2 regions of the Vibrio sp. QJM3NY_35 genome follow, and region 2 is predicted to be linked to the other one. Evidence: predicted binding sites of a transcription regulator. Region 2 holds the regulator's gene; the other holds the start of a gene.
The links. Region 2 encodes PurR, which represses purine synthesis genes. Its sites were predicted from a motif close to TNANGNAAACGTTTNCNTNA; they were not measured.
Positions count from the first base shown of each region.

Region 1: the regulator PurR is predicted to act here: its motif matches at 1,555-1,574, upstream of AC3CH3_RS22160 (formate--tetrahydrofolate ligase).

Region 1 is NZ_CM173508.1:1,566,710-1,570,926, forward strand. Features, by position in the region: gene AC3CH3_RS22160 (formate--tetrahydrofolate ligase) at 1-1,524, opposite strand, end outside; gene AC3CH3_RS22165 (inosine/guanosine kinase) at 1,820-3,124, opposite strand; gene AC3CH3_RS22170 (CreA family protein) at 3,254-3,733, opposite strand; gene AC3CH3_RS22175 (hypothetical protein) at 3,982-4,217, shown strand, end outside.
Region 2 is NZ_CM173507.1:2,214,107-2,218,323, reverse strand. Features, by position in the region: gene AC3CH3_RS09940 (TVP38/TMEM64 family protein) at 1-615, opposite strand, end outside; gene AC3CH3_RS09935 (TfoX/Sxy family DNA transformation protein) at 739-1,329, opposite strand; cyclic di-GMP riboswitch class I at 1,457-1,542, opposite strand; gene purR (HTH-type transcriptional repressor PurR) at 1,713-2,717, opposite strand; gene torD (molecular chaperone TorD) at 3,033-3,680, opposite strand; gene torR (two-component system response regulator TorR) at 3,938-4,217, shown strand, end outside.

The DNA of each region.
Region 1 (4,217 bases), on a different replicon from region 2:
TAGGTCGTTATAGCCATGCAGTTTGAATTCGGCCAGTTGTTTTTTAGCCAGTGGAGATAGAGTAATACTTGCTGCGCCATAGCCAACTTCAGCGACTGCCATCAGCTTTTCTTCTAGGCTTTGCTCTGAGTGATACAAAGGCTTAAATCCACTCTGTTTTTGGCAAGCTTTTACCACGGCGTGAGCCAGTTGAGTTGCCCCTTCGCCACCTTGACCAAATGCTTCGCTTACTTCAACGCTAACGCCTTGATCGAAGTCGGTGATCATCTGTTTCAAAGCATCGAGCTCTTGAACTGAGTCTTGTGGGAATCGGTTAATCGCAACAACTGTAGGCACTGTGTATTGCTTAACGTTGTTGATGTGCCATTTTAGGTTCTCAAAGCCTGCAATTAGCGCGTCTTGGTCATCATTAAAGATTGAATCTGGTAATGGAGTGCCCGGTCTCAAATCGTATAAACCAGAGTTAGCCTTTAATCCACGTAAGGTTGCGACAACCACAGCGCAATCGGGCTTCTTGTTCGACGCTTTCGCTTTTATGTTGCACGCTTTCTCAAAGCCCATGTCTGAGCCGAAACCACTTTCAGTTACCACAAAGTCACTCAGCTTTAACGCTATTTTATCGGCAATAATTGAAGAGTTACCATGTGCGATGTTCGCGAAAGGCCCGGCGTGAATTAGGGTAGGAACGCCTTCAAGGGTTTGCATCAATGTTGGTTCAATAGAATCCTTCATGGTCACGGTCATTGCGCCTGCAACGTTGAAGTCATCTGCGGTTAGCGGCAAGCCTTGTTTGTTGTAAGCAAGTACCACTCGTCCGATGCGCTTTCTCAAATCTTGAAGGTCATTGGCTAGAGCAAGAATGGCCATTAGTTCAGAAGCGGCTGAGATATCAAATCCATCTTCTCGCTCAAAGCCGTTAATTGTTTTGTCTGCTTCGTTCTTGCCAACCGTGATCATGCGTAATGCGCGATCATTATGGTCAAGTACACGTCGCCAAACGATTCTACTTGGGTCGATATTCAGTGCTTTTAAGCCTGAGCGCGTTTCAAAGGCGTCTAACCCTTCACGCTGTTCATGATACAAACGTGCATCAATGGCGGCGGAGGCGAGGTTGTGAGCGGCCGTAACAGCATGAATATCGCCCGTGAGATGCAGGTTTAATTGTTCCATAGGGGCAACTTGAGAGTGACCACCGCCCGCTGCGCCGCCTTTTACACCAAATACCGGGCCCATTGAAGGCTGACGAATGCAGGCCATTGCAGATTGGTTAATCTTTGCGAGGCCTTGTGCTAATCCGATAGTAGTGACGGTTTTGCCTTCACCAAGAGGTGTCGGTGTGATCGCCGTGACTACGACTAACTTACCATCTTGTTGGTTGGCGAGGCGTTCAAGTGATGTGAGAGACACTTTAGATTTGAATTGCCCTAATGGCTGATGTTCGTTGTGGTGCAGGCCAGCTTGCTTGGCAACCTCACTGATGTTTTTAAGGGGAGTAGAGCGACAAATATCAATATCAGACAGCATATTTGATCCTTATATCAGAACCGAAAGGTGGTACGTAAACGTTTGCGTGGCGATGGTACTGTATAAATTTGCCAAGTAAAGGCAAACCACACGAATTATGTGCTGGAAGATAACAGATCTAAAGAGTCATTGCGCGAGATCAAATCTTAAACGAGCAAAATATTCGATATGATTACCTTCAGCTACCGTTATATTGGTGTTGAATACAAAAAGGGCTGCATATAGGCAGCCCTTCAAGGAATGGGTAATCTCACTTGGCGTTAACCTTTAAGAGGTAACTGCCTAATATGGTATATTAACGATCCCAGTATGTTTCTTCTAAGCTATCTTCGCGCTCAGGTAATGCACGAGAAAGGCGAGGAGAGTGCTGAGTCAACACTTCGTAGCTTACACGGTTTGCGTACTTACAAATTTGAGACAGTGAAGAGTAAGTTAGACAAGTGTGCTCGTGTTTCTCTGAGTTTGGTACATTCACGTGGTGGTAGCTGTTTGCTGCCATGTCGTGAAGTAGTGCTGAAAGTGCACCATCGCCAGCGCCATTGGTATTCTTAATCTCAAGTGGGCCACCTAGGTAAGGGCCAATGTGAGAGTACACTTTTACTGGGTCTTTACAGTCTTGCTTACGCATCGCACGGCTGAATTCGTATTTATTGAACTCAGGGATGTTACCCGGTAACAATGGCAGTGTGGTTTCGCGTTTCGCTGGTTCGTCAGTGTAACCTGCCATGTATAGACCAATAGGACCTGCAGTACATAGAACTAGGTCAACCCACTCAAGTGCCTTGTTAGCAGCCAATAGAGGATCTTTTTCGCCCGTTAGCGCTTCACCTTCGTCTTCGTTCATCGCGACGATGGTTACGTTTTCTTTCAGGTATTCTTGCCACCATTCAGCGTTGCCTTCGATCACATACTTAGTACCAAGTGTTAGTACAACAGGCACATTGTGCGCTTTCGCGTATTCAATCGCTTTTTGTACCGCTTTTGGCATCGGATCTTCAGGTTTGCCACGCATTAGGTATGACGACACAACCAATGCAGACGCTTTCTCGAACACTTTTTCAGGAATGCTTTCTGGAAGAAGTTGGTTCATGTGGCCTTCGTTGATTGCAAACGTACGTTCGCCATCTTCAGAAATCAGCGTGTAACAACGCCCAATTGGACCATCAACAGTTTGTAGGTGGTTTAGATTCATACGAGAAGAAGTGCGGCAAAGGTAACGATAACCAAAAGAGCCAACTTCAATCTTTTTAGACATCACACCAAGCAGGACAGATTTGCTGTCTGCCAGTACGGAATAGTTGTGCAGTGTGTTGCCGATAGTATCGCCAGGATATTGATGCGTGATCAAACCGCGCTCAACTAACTCTTCATACAGCGCATCTGCTTTACTTTCTTCCAATACCAGTGAGTGACCTTTACTCAGCTCGTATTTTTCTAGGAACTCGTTGTCAACACGGGCTTCGATATCAACAATCGTTTGGCCAACACCGACAATCGTTGCGCGGTGAAGCTTAGGCGTCTGTTGAATTTGGTTGACCAACGGATCACGTGCGTGAGTTGGAAAGTAGTGCTTAGATTTACGCTGTCCAGGAAACTTCATATGAAAAATACAGTGAAAAAATTTTGCCGCATGATATCACATTTTGTTTCTGTTTCTTTCATTTTTATTACATTTTGAATCACCTGCACAATGTCTGTACAGGTGATTCAACTAACTATATGTTTGAAACTACTCGGTTGGCTGCACTAACGTCGCTGGATCAACGTAAGCCTCTGTACCCCATAGTGGAACAGTTGAAAGGCTGTGTTTGAAGCTACCTTCTGTTTCTTTGGTGGTGTAAGACAAGTAAAGCAGCGACTGATTCTCTGCATCGTAGATACGACGAACCTTCATTGTTTTAAAGAAGATACTTTTCGATTGCTTGAATACCACTTCGCCAGACTTACTCTTGTCTATTTGAGCAATCATTTCTGGTGTAATTTCACCTGTTTGACGACAAGAGATAGAGCTATCACTTGGATCAGAAAGGCTAAGGTTTGCTTCGATTGATGCGATATGACAGGTAACACCCGCGATCTTATCGTCATCTAATGAAGACATCTTGATATCCTTCATTGTGAAGAAACCCAGTGAGACGTCGCCAACCTCGTTGTCCGAACAGCCAGCTAACATTGTCACGATACCTGCTGCTATTAAGGCTTTTTTCATAAGAAGTCCTTTTTATTTATATAGTTCTGTTTACTATAAGGATATTGAAAGCTTGGATACGAGTGTAGAGCTTTTCGTTAAGTTCTTAAAGGATGTTGTTGGATAATGAAAAATATGAAGCATTTAAAGTACTTGTTGGCCTTGGTCATGCTCTGTATGCTCTCTGCTTGTAGCTCGGCACCTCAGCCGACCGTATGTCTTCCAAATAACTGCGATATTTGGGGATACTAACCGTAGGTACTAAAAGAATGAATAACGAAATACCTGAAATTGCACACAAGAAAAACCAATGGCTATTTAGTCAGCTCGATATTGCTTACCCCGCAAAAGAGAGCCTCCTTGGCCGTGAACTTTATCAAAGCAAACTTCCATCCAAGACATACCAACTCCTAGCACAAGATCAAACTCCTTCCCAAATTGATGAACTGCATAAAGTCGATTTCCATAAATTGACCGTGCTATTTTCACTCAACCAAGCAAGCGT
Region 2 (4,217 bases):
CAATAACGCAAATGACAATAGTACTGAAGGGGAGACGATGCCCGAAAGTGAATCAATTTCTGCGAGCTGAGTACCAGCATTCAAGAAAACCGCCGTCCCCGGTAACATCCCGATTTGACTCGTAATGTAGTAACGACTCACTGACATCGGTGTTAGACCCATCAATAGGTTAATAAGGAAAAATGGGAATACAGGGATCAGACGCAGAGAAAATAGGTAAAACGCGCCGTCTTTTTCAACCCCCTTGTTAATTGTCGCCAATTTGTCACCAAACTTGGTTTGAATCCAGTCACGCAATAGGTAACGGCTACTTAAGAAGGCTAAAGTCGCACCGATCGCACTCGCGAAAGATACCAGCAGCAAGCTATTCCAGAAGCCAAATAGAGCAGCTCCAAGCAGGGTAACAACAGCGGCGCCAGGAATTGAGAAAGCAGTGATCATTACATACGCAACAAAATAGATAGCGGCAGCAGCAATAAAGTTGCTGTCAATATAGTCATTTAAAACGGCTTGTTGGGCCTTAGCATTTTCAAGCGTGAGGTATTGACCAAAATTGACGCCTAACAAGACGATGGTTACTACCAATATAATACCCAATATCATTTTCTTACTCATTGATACTTCCTCTAAATTTTCAATGCATATCGATAGTATAGATAGACAGGTAAAGCTTAGATTAACTTTCAGCAGATATAAAAAAAGCCGCAAAAAATGCGGCTTAGTTATGTAGATACAATGTTAATTGACGCGATTGATAAGCTCTTCACGACGCTGCTGCGGTATAACTGACCAATGTGTACCATTGATCGCACCTTCTAGCGCCCAAAGTAGTTCAATACTGACAGAAGACGCATGCGATTCTTTGATGGCGTTAAATGCGTTTACAGAGCCAGATTCATATAAACGTTCTACAGAATCGATCCCTGCCTTTTTCAACATACGCTCGGTAGCGAGTCGAAGATTAGGCAGATCTTTGAGTCGGGTCGGCTTAGCAGAAGACTGCTCAGCTTTTTCTTCTTTAGCAAAACCTAGAGACGTGGTTGCAAGCTGCAAGATTTTCTCTTGGTCTTGCCAGAGGCCTTCAGGTAAAGCGAAATATTTAGTAACGACAGGGAAACCACGTTTTTTGTAGACGTACGGTTGAAACCCTTGTTGTTCGAATTGTTTCGTTGTGCCTTTGTCTGCGCGTATGTGCAACTGGTCATTTACAACCAGAGCAAACATAGTGTCATCAGCAAAAAGACCGAAGCCACCAAACATTGAGCGTGATTTTATTTTTCCTAGGGACTCAAATAACTTCATCGAGTCCTTTAGTATCGGTTTATCCATGTTATTTATCTCGGTGTATTTGAACTACGCCACCAAATAAGCAGGTCCGAGAGATTAGCAAAATGTTGCAATTAAATTGTCAATAAGCCGTAAATTACCAAATTATTAGTAGTTACTGCATTTTGCCATCGGTAACCCCGCTACCATACCAACGAGTGGTTTAGGCCGGAAGCTTTGCGTCTCACTCTTTCGAGTGGTTTGCCCTGTGCGTGACTGATTGAATAGAATAAAGTTTTTGTTGAATGAAGCTCACAGTTGATATTTCAAAATGTGATATTGCTTCAATTAATGATCTTTCTGTTGTGCATCTGGGTTCATTATAGTTGCTGATAAAAAAAGCGCACCTAAAGGTGCGCTTGATGAAATTAAACTCGAATTATCAATTAATTTAACGTTTTAACTGTGCTTCGTTCAACAATTTCAGGGTGCATTTCGAAGACGCGTTTTTCGTGGTCTTTGTCTTTGATGCGCTCTAATAGAATTTCGAATGCATTCTTACCAACACGACGTTTTGGTTGGTGAACGGTCGTTAGCGGCGGAGAGAAGTATTCAGCCAGTTCGATATTGTCGTAACCGATCACTGAGATATCTTCTGGAATGCGAATGCCTTTTTCTTGCAGGCGGCTCATTAAGCCGAGTGCCATTGTGTCGTTAAAGCAGAATACCGCTGTTGGACGATCTTCCATCTCAACGATTTGTTCTGCAGCAAGAACAGCCGTATCACACTCGAAGTTACCTTCGATGATCATATTTTCATCAGCAGAAATCTTTGCTTCATTCAGTGCGCGCTTGTAACCGGCAATACGTTCAACACATGCTGCTTTGTCTAAGTGGCCACTTAAACATGCAATCTTAGAGTGACCGCGTTCAATAAGGTATTTGGTCGCTAGGTAGCCACCTTCTTCAGAGTTATCGATGATCTTATCAGCCTGAGAGCTCTCTGGGCCCCAGTCCATGATAACTTTAGGGATGTCAGCGTGACGGTCTAACATCTCTCTTAGTTCTTCAGTTAGGTCAGAACACATAACTAAGATGCCATCTACACGTTTCTCTGCAAGCATTCGAATATAGTCACGTTGCTTCTCATAGATACCGCCCGTATTACACAGGATCAAAGTGTAACCTTGACGGTAGCAGTAGCTCTCAACACCATCGATAACTTCAGAGAAGAATAGGTTAGTTGATTGAGTCACTAGCATGCCGATGGTGCGTGTTGTATTACACTTCAAACTACGAGCGACAGCACTTGGTGCATAGTTCAGTTCATCTACGGCTTTGTTTACTTTTTCTTGAGTTGCTTCTGCAACAAAGCGAGTTTTGTTGATTACGTGAGAAACGGTTGTTGTTGATACGCCGGCTAAGCGAGCGACATCTTTTATAGTGGCCATGGTTTTATCCTATTAGAAGCTACTTTCCCAAAGTACGGAATAAAGTAGCCGTTAAGCTACCTAACTAAGAGCTTAAATTTGTAGGGCTCTTTGGGTACTAAAGTGCTAAAAAACAAAAAACCGCTATTGAGCGGCTTGTCTTAACACCGAAATGCTCTGAACTTTAATAAGCATAGCATTTCGTGAATGTTTCATATTTTATCGTTTGCGGTCACAATTTTAGACTGACTAGAAATTACTCGCAATAAAATTCACCCAGAAATCCGGGTGAATTGTCACATTCTACTGAATTTATTTACCTAGTCATCCAATAAGCTATTCACCAGCTAAATATTGAGTGTCTAATTGACAGAATGCGAGTAGCAAAGATGAGACGGAGGCGTAGAAACCGAATTCATCAACGTCATGACATTTCACGTTGAACTTTGGTACCCAAGTCAGCAGTTGTTGTTCGATAAACTGCTGTTGAACGGCAAATGAATTCTCTAGCTCTTCTTCAATATCCGTTTCGTTTGAACGAATGATCAAGTTACCAAGGAAATCGAGTTCGATAGCAATGTGGTCTGCTGGCTCTTTTAGATCTTGGTTCACCACTAAATTGTGCTTAGCCATGATCTCTTCCATATCTTTTGCAGGCTTATCATTCAAAAGGCCAGTTTCACCGATATACATAGAAGCGTAAGGAAGAGCACCGTGTTTATCTGTTTTTAAGAAAAGATCGCAAAAGTCTGCAGACAATTCTAGTTGAGCATCTTCACGTGTTTGTAGGCGGTTAAGCGCATCCACTAGCTTATCAATCGCTGGCTTTAGTGTTTCATTTTCGCCTAGACCAGTTAGGAAAGAACGAATTTCAACAGAGTGGTAGTGATCGAGTTCTTCTTGAGTCAGTTCTTTGGCGAACAAGCTTGATAGCCACCAGTATATTTCTGCTCTTTGCTCGTTGAACGCTTTCGTATCTTTCATTTAAATAATCCTAATATCATCTTTCGTCATACTTAGGGTATGAAGGCTAACTAAACAGTGATACTTATCGAACACAAAGTCACTCGTTAGTAGTAATACCTATATTGAATTGCGATGGACGATAAATAGCAAGGTTTAAGATTGTCTTGTATCAAAAAAAATCCATGTTTCTGGCTTTTATCTTCTGTACCACTAGAATTGTTACTAGTTATGAATAGAATAGTCACTGAAACTATTAAATAAGAAAAGTGGTGTAGATGAGCTATCACGTATTAGTCGTAGAAGATGATGTGGTAACCCGCAGTAAACTGGTTGGATACTTCCAGAACGAGGGTTATACAGTGAGCGAAGCAGAAAGCGGCGCTCAAATGAGAAACGTGTTAGAAGAAAACAACGTTGACCTCATTATGCTGGACATCAACTTACCAGGCGAAGATGGATTGATGCTAACTCGCGAATTACGCAGTCAATCAGACATTGGAATTATTTTAGTTACTGGACGCACGGATAGCATCGACAAGATCGTTGGCCTTGAAA